2 regions of the Lysobacter fragariae genome follow, and region 1 is predicted to be linked to the other one. Evidence: predicted binding sites of a transcription regulator. Region 1 holds the regulator's gene; the other holds the start of a gene.

Evidence for each region. The regulator sigma-54, encoded in region 1, starts transcription at its own class of promoters, with help from an activator protein. The targets are predictions, from matches to a motif close to TGGCACGNGCNTTGC.
Region 2: a site for sigma-54 is predicted at 6,063-6,077, ahead of glnA (type I glutamate--ammonia ligase). Genes of this name have one in related genera too.

What each region holds. Positions count from the first base shown of each region.
Region 1 is NZ_BAAGXP010000001.1:115,474-124,190, reverse strand. Features, by position in the region: gene mgtE (magnesium transporter) at 1-499, opposite strand, end outside; gene ptsP (phosphoenolpyruvate--protein phosphotransferase) at 726-2,435, opposite strand; gene ACYVD7_RS00595 (HPr family phosphocarrier protein) at 2,432-2,701, opposite strand; gene ACYVD7_RS00590 (PTS sugar transporter subunit IIA) at 2,722-3,114, opposite strand; gene rapZ (RNase adapter RapZ) at 3,280-4,125, opposite strand; gene hprK (HPr(Ser) kinase/phosphatase) at 4,193-5,143, opposite strand; gene hpf (ribosome hibernation-promoting factor, HPF/YfiA family) at 5,256-5,582, opposite strand; gene ACYVD7_RS00570 (RNA polymerase factor sigma-54) at 6,000-7,427, opposite strand; gene lptB (LPS export ABC transporter ATP-binding protein) at 7,546-8,265, opposite strand; gene lptA (lipopolysaccharide transport periplasmic protein LptA) at 8,265-8,717, opposite strand, start outside.
Region 2 is NZ_BAAGXP010000011.1:79,334-88,050, reverse strand. Features, by position in the region: gene ACYVD7_RS11315 (lysophospholipid acyltransferase family protein) at 1-180, shown strand, start outside; gene ACYVD7_RS11310 (hypothetical protein) at 200-412, shown strand; gene ACYVD7_RS11305 (YheT family hydrolase) at 421-1,401, shown strand; gene ACYVD7_RS11300 (tetratricopeptide repeat protein) at 1,495-3,576, shown strand; gene ACYVD7_RS11295 (YbhB/YbcL family Raf kinase inhibitor-like protein) at 3,697-4,308, shown strand; gene ACYVD7_RS11290 (META domain-containing protein) at 4,462-4,944, opposite strand; gene ACYVD7_RS11285 (undecaprenyl-diphosphate phosphatase) at 5,024-5,848, opposite strand; gene glnA (type I glutamate--ammonia ligase) at 6,133-7,542, shown strand; gene ACYVD7_RS11275 (TorF family putative porin) at 8,025-8,717, shown strand, end outside.

The DNA.
Region 1 (8,717 bases):
CGCGCAGGCGCAGGTAGCGCAGCACGACGTCGACGGTGGTGTCGGTACGCACCGTCACCACGTCGGGGTTCATCAGGCGGCCGGCGGTGTCCTCGTCGTAGGACAGCACCTGTTCGAGGCGCTCGCGGTTCTCGCGATCCATCGACTTGAGGATTTCGTCGATGACGGTGTCGGGCAGGTCTTCGACGAGATCGGCAAGGTCGTCGATGTCGAGGTCCTCGACCGCCGCGACGATTTCGTCCGGGTCCATCTCCGCCAGCAGGCTTTCGCGGACATCGTCGCCGACGTGGACCAGCACCTCGCCGTCGTCCTCGGCGTCGACCAGGCCCCACACCACCGTGCGCTTGGCGGGCGGCAGGGATTCGAGGAGGTTGCCGATCTCGGCGGGGGAGAGCGTGTTGACCAGCCGGCGCACGGGGCCGAGGCGACCGGAATCGAGCGCGTCCGAGAGCAGGCGCAGCTGACGCGCGGTCTTGTCGTGGCGGACGGCTTCGGCCATGCGGTACTTCCAATGGCGAGTCGGGCCACGAGGGCGCGACGGATGCTGGTCTGGGCTGGTTGGTCAGAGCGGCTGGTTAGAGCGGGTCGTCGGTGCCGACATTATCGCCTGCGCTGGCGCGGATGCCCACCCCGTACCGGTCCTGTCGTGGCGCTGTGTCGTGGCTCTCTGTTGTAGATCCCCCGCGATGAGCCCGGTCGCGTTGCGGTTCCCGCCAAAGGCGCGGCTATGCCTTGATCCAGGCTTCGATGCCAGCGCGGTCGCGTGCGCGCAGCAGCGCGGGCAGCCGCTTGTGGAGCTGCGCGAGGTTGCATTCGCGGATGACGCGGCGCAGCTCCAGCAGGGTGTTGGGATGCAGGCTGAACTCGGTCAGTCCCAGTGCGAGCAGCAATGGTGCGTACAGCGGGTCGCCGGCCATTTCGCCGCACACGGCGATGGGCTTGCCGCGCCGCTGGGCCAGGCGGATCACGTCGCGCAGGAGCCGCAGCACGGCCGGGTGCAGCGGCGTGTAGAGATCGCCGAGTGCCTCGTTGTTGCGGTCGGCGGCCAGCAGGTACTGCACCAGGTCGTTGGTGCCGATCGACAGGAAGTCCACGCTGCCGATGAAGCCGGGCAGTGCGATCGCGGCGGCGGGGACTTCGATCATCGCGCCCAGAGGCACCTGATCGGCGATCTCGTGGCCCTGCGCGCGCAGGTCGTGGGCAACGCGCTTGAGCTGCGAGCGGACTTCGCGGATTTCCTCGCGCGAGGTGACCATCGGCACCAGTATCCGCAGCGGACCGTAGCCCGACGCGCGCAGCAGGGCGCGCAACTGCGTTTCCAGCAGGTGCCCGCGCGCGAGCGACAGGCGCACGCCACGCAGGCCCAGCGCGGGATTGGGTTCGTCGCGCAGGGCCAGGCCGGTGCGGTCGGCCTTGTCCGCGCCCAGGTCGAGCGTGCGGATCGTCACCGGCCGCCCGCTCATGCCCAGGACGACGTCGCGGTAGGCGCGGAACTGTTCTTCCTCGTCGGGCAGCTCCATGCGTTGCAGGAACAGGAACTCGGTGCGGTACAGGCCGACGCCGGTCGCGCCCAGCGCATGCGCCTCGGCGACGTCCTCGCGCGATTCGGCATTGGCGTACAGGTTTATGTCGATGCCGTCGACGGTGCGCGTGGGTTCACGGCGCAGGCGGTGGAGTTCCTTGCGCTCGCGGATGTACTCGCGTTCGCGCGTGCGATGCGCGCGCAGGTCGGCGGGGCCGGGTTCCATCACCACGCGACCGCTGCCGCCATCGACGATCAGCGCGTCGCCGTCGTTGATCTTCTGCAGCGCGCTCGGTACGCCTACCACCAGCGGCAGGTGCAGGCTGCGGGCGAGGATCGCGCTGTGCGACAGCATGCTGCCGCCGGCAGTGACGATGGCGACGACGCCCTGCGCCTGCAGTTGCACCAGTTCCGCCGGGGCGACGTTGTCGGTGATGAGGATCTCGCCGGCGACGCCTTCGGTGCCGTTGTCGCGGCTGTGCAGTGCGGCGTGGATGCGCCCGACGACCTGGTCGATGTCGTCGATGCGGCTGCGCAGGTAGGGATCGTCCATGCCGGCGAACACCGCGGCGATGCGGTCGCGCTGCAGGCGCAGGGCGTAGTCGGCGGTGTAGCGGCCGGTGCGGATCAGGGTGTCCAGGCCGTGCAGCAGTTCCGGGTCGTCGAGCAGCAGCGCATGCAGGTCGAGGAACTCGCCGATTTCCTGCGCGAGCGCGCCGTGCAGGCGCTGGCGCAGTGCGTGCATCTCAACGCGGACGGTGTCGATCGCGCGCTGCAGGCGGGCGCGTTCGGCTTCGACCTCGCTTTCCTTGACGTGTTCCTCGGCGACGTCGAGCTGGTGCGGCAAACGAACGCGGGCGCGCCCCAGCGCACTGCCGCGCGAGGCGCCATGGCCGAGGAACTCGTTCCTCATGCGTCCTCGTCGAAGCGGCGTTCGAACAATGCACACACCGCATCGGCGGTGGCGGCTTCGTCCTCGCCTTCCACGCGCAGCTTCACCTGGCTGCCCTGGCCGGCGGCGAGCAGCATCACGCCCATGATGCTCTTGGCATTCACTTCGCGGCCGCGCGCGGTCAGCGTCGTGGTGCTGCGATAGGCGGACAGCAGTTGCACCAGCTTGGCGGTGGCGCGCGCATGCAGGCCCAGGCGGTTGGTGACGGTGAGGTCGCGTTCGATCATCGTCGTTCTTCCGGTAGTCCTCAGGCTTCGTCCACGATCACGCCATTGCGCGCGCCCGCCGCCGCGACGGCAGGCAGCTCGTCCAGGTCCTGCTCGGGGTAGTTCATCACCCGCAGCAGCATCGGCAGGCTGAGCGCGGACACCCGATGCACCGGCGTGCCCAGCCGCGCGACTTTCGCCGCAAGGTTGCTGGGCGTGGCGCCGTACAGGTCGGTGAGCACCAGCACGCCCTCGCCACGGTCGACCTTGCGCAGCGCGGCACTGGCCTGCGGCAACAGGGCATCGGGGTCGCCGTCGAAGGGAACTTCCAGCACCGCGGTCGGCAGGGGCAGGTTGCGCAGCAGCCGCGTCGCCACGGCCAGCAGGGCCGTGCCGATGCCTTCGTGGGTGATGAGCAGGACGCCGACAGTCATGCCTTGCAACTTAACAGAGCCGGGTTACGGTCAGGAAGCAGGGGCGGGCATGTGCGATCGGGTTGTGCGATCGACGGCGCGATACGCGCCTCGCTGGCGGCTTCAGCCGCCAGCGTTCCGGCGGCAGTTCAAGCGTTCGCGAAGCGCGGTGCGGCTGGCCGCCTCTCAGTCCAGCTCGCGATGATGCACCGCGACTTCGTCCCAGCCTTGTTGCCGCGCGTGCTGCGCCAGGCGCTCGGCGAGGTACACCGAGCGATGCCGTCCGCCGGTGCAACCGAAGGCGACCGTCACGTAGCTGCGGGTGTCCGAACGCAGCCGTGGCAGCCAGGTGTCGAGGAACTGGCTGATCTGCTCCACGTACTGGGCGACTTCGGGCTGGGCGTCCAGGAATTCACGCACGCCGGCGTCGCGGCCGGAAAGCGGGCGAAGTTCCGGGTTCCAGTGCGGATTGGGCAGCACGCGTGCGTCGAGCACGAAGTCCGCATCCGCCGGCACGCCCTTGCGGTACGCGAACGATTCGAACAGCAGCGTCGGCGCCGAATCCAGGCCCGCGGCGAAATCGGTGATGACCTGCCGGCGCAGCTGGTGCACGTTCATCGCGCTGGTGTCGATGACGACGTCGGCGATCTGGCGCAGCGATTTCAACGCCTGGCGTTCCAGCGCGATCGCATCGGCCAGCACCAGTCCCAGGTGGCTGAGCGGATGGCGGCGGCGCGTGTCGGCGTAACGACGCAGCAGGACTTCCTCGCTGCTCTCGAAGTACAGGAGCTTGGGATCCAGGCCCAGCGCGCCCACCGCCGACAGCCATTGCGGCAGGTTTGACAGGTCGCTGCGGCCGCGCACATCGATGCCGACGGCCAGGCGCTCGGGAGGACTGTCGCCATCGGCCACGCTCTGCACGAACCCGGGCAGCAGTTGCGCCGGCAGGTTGTCGACGCAGTAGTAGCCGAGGTCTTCGAAGGTGTTCAGCGCCACCGACTTGCCCGAACCGGACATGCCGCTGACGATCACGAGGATGGGAGTGTCCGGATGGTTCACGTGACGATCGTCCGTTGGTCGCGCGGTGCGGGTTGGCGTGCTATTCGGCGCGTTCGAGAAAATGGCTGTGCCGCGCCATGAATGCCGCCGCCGGGTCCACGCCCTTCGCGCGCAGGATGTGCGTGCGCGCCGCGGCTTCGGTCAGCACCGCGAGGTTGCGGCCGGGCATGACGGGCAGGGTGATCATCGGTACGTCCAGGTCCAGCACGCGGCGCGAACCCAGGTCGCCGGTCAACCGCTCCATGCCGGCCGGCTGTGGTTCCAGCGCCGGCTTGGTCAGGTGCACGATCAGCCGCAGGTACTTGTTCTTCTTCACCGACGTGTCGCCGAACATCTGGCGCACGTTCAGTACGCCCAGTCCGCGCACTTCCAGCAGGTCCTGCAGCAGGTCCGGGCAGGCGCCATCGAGCACGTCGGGCGCGATCTGGGTGAACTCCGGCGCATCGTCGGCGACCAGGCGATGGCCGCGCGTGACCAGTTCCAGCGCCAGTTCGCTCTTGCCGGCGCCGGACTCGCCGGTGATCAGCACGCCGATCGAATAGATCTCCATGAACACGCCGTGCAGCGTGATCCGCGGCGCCAGCTTGCGCGCGAGGTGGTACTGGAGGTGGTTCAGCAGTTCATGGCCGCGGCGCGGCGAGCTCCACAACGGCGTTTCGCTTTCCTCGGCGAGGCGGCGCAGGTCGTCGGGGCAGGACTGGCCCTTGCTGATCACCAGCGCCAGCGGGCGGTAGTCGATCAGCTTGACGATGGTGTCCCAGCGCTGGCGCGGATCCAGCGCGTCCAGCCACGCCAGTTCCTCGGTGCCCAGGATCTGCACCTTGTTGGGATAGATGATGTTGAGGTAGCCCGCCAGCGACGGTCGCCGGGCCACGGTGTCGACGGCTTCCAGGATGCGCCGGGTGCCGACCTTCTCGCCCGCGAGCCAGCGCAGGTCGAGCTTTTCGCGTTGTTGTTCGAACAGTTGTGCCGCGCTGATGCTCAGGTTCATGCCGCCGCCCCGCCTGCCCCGTGTCGTGACCGGATTGCCAAGGATACCGGTGACGGGAAACGGGCGCTGCGGAGCGGCGTTGGTGCTGGCATGGTTTGCGAGGGCGGTGCCCTCAGCCGACTTCGCCGCTACGGGCGAGGCTCTCGCCGCGATGGTGGTCGACGATCTTTTCCTTGTGCTTCATCAGCAGGCGGTCGAGCTTGTCGGCGAGCAGGTCGATCGCTGCGTACATGTCGATGGCGGCGGCGTCTGCGTGGAGGACGCGGCCGGAGATGGTGATGGTCGCCTCGGCCTTGTGATCGGGTTTGTCCAGGCTCAGCTGGGTGCGCACATCGAAGGGCTGGTCGAAATGGCGCTTGAGTCGCGCCAGCTTGCTTTCGACGTAATCGCGCAGCGCGCCCGTAACTTCGATCTGCTGGCCGTGGGTTTCGATGCGCATCGTTGACCTCCTGACATCACTGGTTACGGGTGACCCCATTCAACGCCTATTTTTTGTGGGTGGCAATGCGCGGATGGGCGACTGAATGGACGATACGCAAAATTGCGTTTCCGGCCAGCAAGGCGGTGAAAAAGTCGCCATTTCCGCGCAACGGCCAGCCTGCACGGATCGGCGGTCGGACCGTGGCCGGCGGAAGTCGATCCCGTTGCGTTGCAGGCGGCGGAGGCGATGGATCGCAACCGTTGGCGGGGCGGTGCCGTTCGTCGGGTGGCGCAGGCCTGCAATATGACAGCGTAGGGCGGGTCTTGACCCGCCTGCTCCCGTTTTCGCGGGCGTAACGGACTGCGCGCGATGGGCAAACACGGCGGCGCGGCGGGACGCGTCACAGCGTGTCTTGATGGCGGGTCGAGACCCGCCCTATATCCGCATGCGGTCCTGTGAGGACGGAATGCTCATCGCCTCGCGGTACTTTGCGACGGTGCGGCGGGCGACGGGGACGCCGGTGGCCTTGAGGGACTCGGCCAGGCGCGCGTCGGAGAGCGGTTTGCGTGGATTTTCGGCGTCGATCAGCTGGCGGATCATTGCCTGGATGGCGGTGCTGGAGGCTTCGCCGCCGGCGCCGGTATCGATCCCCGACGCGAAGAACGAGCGCAACGGCACGGTGCCCCGCGGTGTACGCGCGTACTTGCGCGAAACGGCGCGCGAGACAGTGGATTCGTGCAGGCCGATTTCCGCGGCGACTTCGCGCAGGGTCAGCGGGCGCAGCGCGCTGTCGCCGAACTCCAGGAACGCCGCCTGCTGGTGCAACAGGCAACGCATCACCTTGAGCAGGGTCTCGCCGCGGGCTTCCAGGCTCTTGAGCAGCCAGCGCGCCTCCTGCAGGTGCCCGCGCAGGTAGTTGGCATCGGAGGTGCTGGCATGGCGGATCATGCCTTCGTAGCCGCGATGGATGCTGATGCGCGGACGCATGCTGTCGGCCAGCGCCACGCGCCAGAGGCCGTGCTGGCGCCAGATCACCACGTCCGGCGCGACGTAGGTGTCATTGGTGATCGCGCCCACCTGCAGGCCGGGTTTGGGGTCGAGCGAACGCAGTAGCTGCACGGCGACTTCGACCTCACAGGCATCGAGCTTCATCTCCGCCGCAAGGCCCGCCGCACCCACGCGTGGCAGGCGCTCCAGCGGTCCGTTCGCCAGCGTGTGCGCCAGGGCCTTGCCGGGGGTGTCGTCGGGCAGCGTCGCCAGTTGCAGGCGCAGGCATTCGCCCAGCGTGCGCGCACCGGTGCCGACCGGATCAAAGCGCTGCACCTGGTGGAGCACGGTCAGGATCTCGTCGACGCCGGCGGTGACCTGCGGGCCGAGCGTGTCGGCGATGCTTTCCAGCGATTCGCGCAGGTAACCGTCGTCTTCGATGGCCTCGATCAGGGTGACGCCGATGATGCGATCGCGCGGCGACAACGGGCTGAGGTGCAGCTGCCACAGGAGGTGGTCGTGCAGGGTCTCGTCTTCGGCGACCTGGTCGGCGCCGGGGACGTCCTCGTCCATGTCGGCAGGGCCGGTGCGTTCGTACCAGGCTTCGCCATCGCCAGGGCCCCAGTCAGCCTCGGTCTCGCCGGGGGGCAGGGTCTCGAACGACGGTTCGGCCACCGGTTCACCCGTAGCGGGCGTGTCTTGGCCATCGCCGGCGCCGCCGGTTTCGGTCCAGTCCAGCAACGGATTGCTCTCGACCGCTTCAGCGATCTCGGTTTCGAGTTCGGCCGCGGACAGCTGCAGCAGGCGTATGGCCTGACGCAACTGCGGCGTCATCACCAGCTGCTGTCCTAGCGAGGCCTGGAGGCGGGGCTTCATGAGTGTTTCGAACGTGGTCCGGGGGTACCGACGGCCGGTAGGGCACGGCCATCATGCACCGCGTTGCACGGTGCGTCGATGCTGGATTTTTTGCCCCGGACAGGTTCCGGGACCGATGTCACAGGCGGAATGTGTCGCCCAGGTAGACGCGACGCACATCCGGGTTGGCCAGCAGTGCGTCGGGTGCGCCCTGTGCCAGCACGGCACCTTCGTTGAGGATGTAGGCGCGGTCGCAGATGCCCAGCGTCTCGCGCACGTTGTGGTCGGTGATGAGCACACCGATGCCGCGGTTCTTGAGATGGCGCACGATGCGCTGGATCTCGCCGACGGAAATCGGGTCGACGCCGGCGAAGGGTTCGTCCAGCAGCATCAGGCGCGGCTTGGCGGCCAGCGCGCGGGCGATTTCGACGCGGCGGCGTTCACCGCCGGACAGGCTCGCGCCGATCTGGTCGGCGACGTGGCTGATCTGGAGTTCTTCCATCAGGCTGGCCAGTTCGCGTTCGGCCTGCGCGCGACTGAGGTCGCTGCGCAGCTCGAGCACCAACCGGATGTTGTCGGCGACGCTGAGCTTGCGGAACACCGAAGGTTCCTGCGGCAGGTAACCCACGCCGTACTTGGCGCGGGCGTACATCGGCTCGGCGGTGATGTCCTTGCCATCGAGGACGATCTGGCCATGATCGGCCGGCACCAGACCGACGATCATGTAGAAGCACGTCGTCTTGCCGGCACCGTTGGGGCCGAGCAATCCGACGACTTCACCGGCGTCGAGCGTCAATGCGAAGTCGCGGACCACTTCGCGCGAGCGGTAGGCCTTGCGCAGGCCCTTGGCGACCAGCATCAGTTCGCTCCCGGCTTTTTGGTCGGCGTGGGTTTGGCAGGAGCAGGCTTTGTAGCGGCAGGCTTCGCAGGTGCGGCCGCCTTGTTGCGCGGGTTGATCAGGATCTTGACGCGACCACCGTCGCCACCACCGCTGACCTGGCCAGTCTTCATGTTGTAGGTGAAGCGTTCGCCCGACGAAGAACCGCGCGGCTGCACGATGTTGACCGCGCCGGTGAAGATCACGATCTCGTTGACGAGGTCGTAGTCGACGCGGCTCGCGGTGGCGCTCATCGGCGTGCCGTCGTCGAGCAGCTGCTTGAGCTTGACCGGGCTGCCGGTCAGAACGGCGCGGACCGGGTCGCCACCGCGGGTGCTGACGGTGGCGCTGGCCGATTCGATATGCAGCGAACCCTGGTCGATCGTCACGCCCTGCGACAGCACGGTCGGCTGGCGGTCGTCGAGCGTGCCGTC
Region 2 (8,717 bases), on a different contig from region 1:
CACGTGGTCGCGTTCGCGCCGCGCGAGAGTTTCTTCGGCAACTTCGTACGCCTGCTTGGTGAGCCGGCGGGCGTGGCCGAAGTGCATTTCCTGGAACCGATCGCGCCGGGCGAAGCCGAAGGCCGGCGCCGCATCGCCGAACTGGCGCGCAGCCGCATTGTCGAAGCGATGACGGTGTAGGCGCGCAGCATCGCCGCGCGTGGCGCTACGCCGCGCGGCGTGGATGGTTTCGGATTCGCCAACGCCGACCGATATTCACATGACTTGTCATTCCGGGCGCGACGACGGACTGGCCGTCGATTTGCAAATGCCGATTTGCAAAAGCAATGACAGATTCCTCGTTTCGCGTGGGGTGATGTGTTTTTCTGTTTCCCTGCTTCCCGTCCATCCGTTCCTGGCCTGGTTTCCGTGACCTCCCCCATGCTCACCGCCGCCGACTACCAACCGCCTCGCTGGCTGCGCAACGCGCACGTGCAGTCGGTGCTGAGCAGCAGTCCCTGGCGGCGACGTCGCGGCGAGTGGTCGCTGGCGCAGTGCGGTGCGGTCACAACCGCGCACCTGATCGACGGCGGTGACGGCGTGCGCCTGCAGGGCCTACACAGCGCGGTTCCCGGCACGGCGTCGCGCGGCCTGGCGTTGTTGCTGCACGGCTGGGAAGGCAGCGTCGATTCCAGCTACATGCGCCTGACGGCCGCGCAGCTGCTGCGCCGCGGGTTCGAGGTGTTCCGCCTCAACTTCCGCGACCATGGGGACACGCACCACCTCAACGAAGGCCTGTTCCACTCCAATCGCATCGACGAAGTCGTGCACGCGGCCCGCGACGTCGCCCAGCGCTTCGCGCAGCGACCGCTGGTGGTGGCGGGTTATTCGCTGGGCGGCAACTTCGCGCTGCGGCTGGCGCTGCGTGCGCCGGCGGCGGGACTGGAGATCGCCCGCGTCGCCGCGGTGTGCCCGGTGCTGGACCCGGCCCGCACGATGGAATCGATGGAGCAGGGGCTGCCGCTGTACCTGTGGTACTTCGAGCACAAGTGGCGCAGCTCGCTGGCGCGCAAGCGCGAACTGTTCCCGCAGCTGCACGCCTTCGACGACGACGTGCTCGGCTTGCGGATGCGTCCGCTGACCCGGTGGATGGTGGAACGGCACACCGATTTCGGCACCCTCGACAACTACTTCGACGGCTACTGCATCGCCGGCGACCGCCTGTCCGGGCTGCAGGTGCCGGTGAGCGTGCTGACCGCCGCCGACGACCCGGTGATCCCGGTCGAAGGCTTCCGCCAGCTGCAGCTGCCCGCCGGCGCCCGACTGGAAATCGCGCCGTGGGGCGGCCACTGCGGTTTCCTGGAGAACCGTCGGCTGGAGGGCTTCGCCGAACGGTGGGTGGCCGACCAGCTGCAGGGTTGACCTGGTCGGGCGCTTTCACGAATCCCCGCCCGGCGCCCGGAATGAGCCCGTCGCCACAGCTACAATCGGCGTTTTCCCCGAAGCACCCCACCCATGTACGAGAACATCCAGGATGCGCTGCGCCGTGGCGCCGCCGCCGAAGCCCTGACCGCCGCCCGCGCGGCCGTCGCCGAACAGCCCCAGGACGCCGACGCCCAGCGCCTGCTCGCCGCCGCGCAGCGCATGTCCGGCGACAGCAGCGCCGCCCTGGCGACCATCGACAGCGCCCTGGCGCTCTCGCCCGACGATGCCGGCCTGCACCTGGAGCGCGCCAACCTGCTGATGGGCGACCCGGCCCAGCTCGACGAAGTGCAGGCCTCGCTCGCCCGCACCCTGGGCCTGGACCCGAACCAGTTCCCCGCCTACATCCTGCAGGGCCAGCTGGCGCTCGGCCGTGGCGACCTGGAGGAAGCCAACCGCCTGGCCCGTACCGCATCGCGCCTGGCCCCCAACCACCCGCAGATCGCCGGCATCGACGGCATGGTCGCCCTGTACCGCGGCCAACACGACGTGGCGCTGAAGATCCTCACCGATGCCGCCCAGCGCGCACCCGGCGACGTCAGCCTGCGCCCGGCGCTGGGTTTCGCCTACCTGATGAACGGGCATTTCGCCTTCGCCGAGCAGACCTTCCGCAGCCTGCTCGACCGCAACCCGGACTCGCTGCCGTTGCGCACGCTGGTCGCCGACCTGATGCGCCGCCAGGGCCGTCCCGGTGAAGCCGCCGACAGCCTGGCCACGCTGGTGCGCAGTGAAGAAGCCACGCCCGGCCTGCGCCGCACCTACGCCCGGCTGGAAATCGAGGCCGGCCGCCCGGAGCGCGCCCTGCCGCCGTTGCTGGCGGCGTTCGAGCGCGATCCCGATGACCTCCCGACGCTGGAAGGCCTGGTCGACGCCTGGCGCTACGGCAACGACATCGACGGTGCGCGCACGGCGCTGGAATCGGCGCTCGCCCAGCGCCCGACCAGCAACGCGCTGTGGCGCGCGCGCCTGCTGTTCGAACCCTTCGCCGGCGATGGCGCGACCGACGTGGTGGAGCGCTGGTTGAAGGCGATGCCCGACCACATCCCCGCGCTTGAAGCCCGCGCCACCATCCACGACCAGAAGGGCGAAACCGAACTGGCCGACGCGATCGCCTACCAGGTGGCCGCGCTGGATCCGGGCCGCAGCTCGGCCGAGCTGCGCATCGTCGACATCCTGCTGCGCCGCGACCCCAAGGAAGCCGTCGTCCATGTCGAAGGCATGCTGGCCAAGACCAACGACATCTCGTTGCGCCGCGCCACCCGCCAGCTGCTGGGCCGCTGCCAGGACCTGGCTGGCGATCCAGTCGCCGCGGTCGCCACCTGGGTGGAGCTACAGGCCGAAGTCGTCGCCGAGCGCCTGCCGCTGCCGCCGTTGAGCGTGCCGCCGACCGATGTCGAATTGCCGCCGCTGGCCGACGTCCCCGAAGGCACCCCGGGCGTGCTGCTGCTGTGGGGTCCGCCGGGTTCGCGCGTGGAAGCCATCGCCGCCACCCTGTCCGCCGGCGGTGCGCCGCTGTTCGTCGATCGCACCAGCGCCCAACCGCCGCGCGATCCGTTGCAGCGCTACGGCACCGCGCAGGAACTGCGCGACGGCACGCTCGACGGCGGCTTCATGGTCAGCCAGTGGCGCGCGGCACTGCCGGCACGCGGCAACACCGGCGGTCCGGTCTTCGACTGGCTGCTGTGGTGGGATAACGCCCTGCTGCAGGCGCTGCGTCCGCACCTGCCCGAGGCGCTGCTGATGGTCGGCCTGCGCGACCCGCGCGACATGCTGCTCGACTGGCTGGCCTGGGGCGCGGCGACGCCGTTCGCACTGGAATCGCCGCTCGCCGGCGCGACCTGGATGGCGCAGATGCTGGGACAGATCGCCGACCTGTACGAAGGCAAGCAACTGCAGAACGCGCTGATCCCGCTGGACGACATCGAGCGCAATCCGCAGGCATTGGCGCAGATGGTGAACACGACCCTGGGCCTGGAGCTGCCGCCGGCGCCGGCCAACGCATTCGGCACGCAGCGCTTCGGTGCAGGCCACTGGCGCACGTTCGCGCAGCCGCTGGCGGAAGCCTTCGCGCTGCTCACGCCGGTGGCGGTGCGCCTGGGCTATCCGGAAAACTGAGGTCGCGCCGACCCGCTTCGCAACGGGTCGCCGCGGTCGCGGTGCACGAAAATCCGGACGCCACACGCATGCCGCGTGGCGTCCGCCAGGGCCTGATCACGCAGGGAGCCGGGGACGAGCATGAAGATCCGCAGCGACAGCTTCGAACACCGCCAGCGTATTCCCGCGCAATTCGCCGCCGGCCAGCCCAGCGGCGACGGCTTCGGTTTTGCCGCCAACCGCAATCCGCACCTGGCGTGGGATGACGTGCCCGCCGGCACGCGTTCCTTCGCCTTGCTGTGCATCGATCCGGACGTGCCCACCGATGCCAGCGGCGCGCAGATTCCCGCCGATCAGCCGCGCACCGATTTCACCCACTGGGCCATGGTCGACATTCCCGCCGACGTGCGCGAGATTGCGGCGGGCAGCTGCAGCGATGGCGTCGTGCCGCATGGCAAGGCGCAGCCCGCCGGACCGGCCGGTAGTCGCCAGGGACTGAACGACTACACCGGCTGGTTCGCCGGCGACGCCGACATGGGTGGCGACTGGCTTGGTTACGACGGCCCGTTCCCGCCGCCGCACGACTTGCGCCTGCACCGTTACTTCTTCCGCCTGTTCGCGCTCGACGTCGCCACGCTCGCCGTGCCCGCGCGCTTCACCGCCGCCGACGCGCTGCGTGCGATGCACGGCCACGTGCTTGGCGAGGCGACGATCCACGGGACCTATTCGCTCAATCCCGCGGTGGTGGGTTGAGCAGGCAACGCTGAACCTTCGGCGCACTCCAGACAGGCCGCGCCCGGCCATTTCATCCGCCTGCAGCTGAGCCAGGCGAGCGATTCTTCGCTGATGCCAGCGTCAGGGAAACGATGATGCGCCACGCGGCGCGTGCACCGCGGTCGCGTGACGCTACGGCGCCGCCGCGAATTCCAGTCGTTCGCCGTCTGCGGTCAGCAGCTGCAGCGACGCGCCATCGCCGGTCATGCGCAGCGCGCCCTGCAGGCGCTGCGAGATGGCGTCGTCCAGTTTCATAAGCCGCGAATCCATGCACGCCATCTTCGTCTGCATCAGCGCCGAAACCTGCAGCGAGTCGCCTTGCTGCGCGTAGCCACCGCTGATGCGGTTGCAGCCGCCACCGATGGCGATGCGGCCGCCGGCGAATTCCACCCGCAACGGCCGCGCCGGTAACGGTTGCAGCGCTGCGATGCCCTGGCCGTTGCGATCGCTGGCGCGCACCAGCGACCAGGCCTGCCCTTCCAGCGTGGGACGCGCCGCGTGCGTCGGCGCGCCAGTCGCGTCGCCGCCGGGCGTGGCTTCGCCGCTGCCGGATGCGGTGGTGCACGCCACCAGCAGCGCAGTGGCGAAGGCGGCAGTCAGTCGGGGCATCAGCATCGTCATGGCTCCGTGGTTTTGTCGCGACGATAGCCGCAAGCGCGCGCCGCGGCGATGAAGGCACGGCGACGCGGAACCGTCAGCCGCCGTTGGGCACCAGCAACAGCAGCGCCACGCCCACCGCGACGCGATACACCGCGAAGGCGGTGAACCGATGGCTGCGGATGTAGTGCAGCAGCCATTTCACCGCGACGAACGCAGTCAGCGCCGACGCGACGAACGCCACGCCCAGCACCGCCCAGTCCTCCGGCGCGGCCTGCGGGTCGCCCGCCATTTCCAGCAGTTCGTACGCGGTGGCGGCGAACATCGTCGGGATGCCGACCAGGAACGCGAATTCCGTCGCCGCCGCGCGGCTGGTGGTGCCGGCGAGGAGGGCGACGAAGATCGTCGCGGCCGAGCGCGACGTCCCCGGGAACACGCCCGCAACCACCTGCGCCAGACCGACCAGCAGGGCGACCGTCCACGTGATCGCCTCGCGTTCGCCCAACACGGCCGCGCGCTTGGCGGCGAAGTGTTCGGCGCCGACCATCCACACCGCGCCGACGATCAGCGCCCAAGCCACCGGGTCGACCGTGTCGGGCAGCTGGAAGCCGAGCTTCTTCACGATCACGCCCAGCACCGCGGTGACGCCAAACGCGACCGCGAGCTTGCCGGCGTAGTCGCGGCTCGCGTGATCGCTGAAAAAGCCCGTTGCCAGCTGCCACAGCCGCTGCCGGTAGACCACCACCACCGCGAGGATCGCGCCGGCCTGGATGGCGACGTTGAACAGGTCGCTGCGCTGCCCGAGCCAGCGCTCGGCGATCAGCAGGTGCCCAGTGCTGGAGATCGGCAGGAACTCGGTGATGCCTTCGATGATGCCCAGCAGCAGGGCGGCAAGCAGGTCGACGAGAGCGGGGTCGGTCATGAAGCGGGCTCAGGAGGGATGTCGGTGTCACGGGAACCGGCGCAAGCTGCACCGCCGGACCTGACGCAAGCGGCAAGGGTAGCGGCCGGCCGCAATCGCGACCAGATGCACCATTCAGGTGCGCCACGGTTGCGTGCGACGCAAAATGGTGCAGTTTGCGATTGCCAAGCCACTCTACTCCAATTGAATCAATTGGTTAGGGGCGCAAAAACGTTGGCACGCCGCTTGCGTAACAGACTTCGTCCCGCTTCAAACCTTCGCCATCCACACCTCCCGGAGCCGCCATGTCGATCGAGAACATCGAAAAACTCATCAAGGACCACAAGGTCGAATTCGTCGACCTGCGCTTCGCCGACATGCGCGGCGTGCAGCACCACGTGACCTTCCCCAAGTCGATCATCGAGCCGGGGCTGTTCGAAGACGGCAAGATGTTCGACGGTTCGTCGATCTCCGGCTGGAAGGGCATCAACGAGTCCGACATGGTGCTGCTGCCCGACCCGTCGACCGCGTTCCTGGATCCGTTCACCGCCGATCCGACCCTGGTGCTGACCTGCGACATCCTCGACCCGGCGACCATGCAGGCCTACTCGCGCGATCCGCGCGGCGTCGCCAAGCGCGCCGAGGCCTACCTGAAGTCCACCGGCATCGCCGACCAGGCGTTCTTCGGTCCGGAACCGGAATTCTTCATCTTCGACAGCGTCCGTTTCGCCAATGAAATGGGCCACACCTTCTTCCACGTCGATTCCGAAGAAGCGCATTGGAACTCCGGTCGCGACTACGACGGCCGCAACACCGGCTACCGTCCGATGGTGAAGGGCGGTTACTTCCCGGTCGCCCCGCTGGACTCGCTGCACGACATCCGCGCCGAGATGTGCAAGACGCTGGAACAGGTCGGCATCGAAGTCGAAGTGCACCACCACGAAGTCGCCAATGCCGGCCAGTGCGAGATCGGCACCAAGTTCAGCTCGCTGACCAAGAAGGCCGACGACCTGCTGACGATGAAGTACATCATCAAGAACGTCGCCCACCGCAACGGCAAGACCGCGACGTTCATGCCCAAGCCCATCGTCGGCGACAACGGCAGCGGCATGCACGTGCACCAGTCGCTCGCCAAGGGCGGCGTCAACCTGTTCTCCGGCGACGGCTACGGCGGCCTGTCGCAGATGGCGCTGTGGTACATCGGCGGCATCTTCAAGCACGCCCGCGCGATCAATGCGTTCGCCAACTCGACCACCAACAGCTACAAGCGCCTGGTGCCGGGTTACGAAGCGCCGGTGATGCTGGCCTACTCGGCGAGCAACCGTTCGGCGTCGTGCCGCATTCCGTACGTCGCCAACCCGAAGGCGCGCCGCATCGAGATCCGCTTCCCCGATCCGATGAACACCGGCTACCTGATCTTCGCCGCGCTGATGATGGCCGGCCTGGACGGCATCAAGAACCAGATCGACCCGGGCGCACCGAGCGACAAGGACCTGTACGACCTGCCGCCGGAAGAAGAGAAGGGCATCCCGACCGTGTGCCACTCGCTGGACCAGGCGCTGGAAGCGCTGGACAAGGACCGCGACTTCCTCAAGGCCGGTGGCGTGTTCACCGACGACTTCATCGATGGCTACATCGCGCTGAAGATGAAGGAAGTCACCGCGTTCCGCGCCGCGACCCACCCGCTGGAATACCAGCTGTACTACACGATCTAACCGCCTGCAGTCGTCAACACGCTCCCCGCGCATGCGTCGCGGGAGCGCGCAGCAAACGCCCCGTGGCCCGCGCCATGGGGCGTGTTCCGGGCCCGCAGCACGAGCGCCACCGGCGCGAATTGCCTTGTTGTTGACGTCTCCAACAACAACAGCACGACAAGGCGGCTGAAGGCCCCGTCCCGGCGCACCGCGCACGGGCGAAGCGACACCTGCAACACGACGTCGCAACACTCCCGCAGTAACCAGGAACGACTGTGGCGCCCGCGAGGGCGCACGGGCAGTCGCGCGCCTGGACTGCGTAGGCCAGGTATCCGGAGCGCTACCGAAGGGAAGCACGCAACACGCACCACGAAGCCATTGACCGGGGAGGGGCCACCAACCATGAGAGGCCTTGAGTCATGTCGCATCGTTACTACGCAGTTGCCCGTTCCACCGTAGCCGCAGCATCCGCTTCCACTGTCGTGCCTGCAGTGCCCGTCGTCATGACCCGCGCCGCCAAAGCGCTGACGACGACCATCGCCGTGACCCTGCTCTTCCTCGTTGCCACGAGTGAGGCGAACGCTGGCACGTCCGGTTCGGTGACGCTCGCCAGCGATTACGTCTTCCGTGGCGTCTCGCAAACCAACCAGGAACCCGCGTTGCAGGCGGGCCTGGAATACGCGGCCGACAGCGGCCTGTACGTCGGCACCTGGGGCAGCAACATCAGCTGGCTGTCCGATCTCACCGCCGCCGGCATTCCGGTGTCGAGCAGTCTTGAGCTCGATGTCTACGGCGGCTATCGCGGCAAGTTCAGTGACAAGGTTGCCTTCGACGTCGGCGCGATCTACTACGCGTATCCCGGCGATTTCCCCTCCGGCTTCAACAGCGCCGACACCGCCGAGCTCTACGTCGGCGTCACCGCGGGCCCGTTCGCCCACACCACGCTGGGTGCGAAGTACTCCTACGCCGTCACCGACCTGTTCGGCTACGCCGCCTCCGACGGCAGCGGCTACCTGGACCTCAACGCCAACTGGGAATTCGTGCCCACCTGGACGCTCAACGTCCATGGCGGAAAGCAGTGGGTCGAGAACAACGACGTCGCCGAATACGCCGAATGGAAGGTGGGCGTGACCAAGGGCTTCGACAACGGTTTCTCCGCGGCGCTGGCGTACTCCGACACCGACGCCGACCAGCCG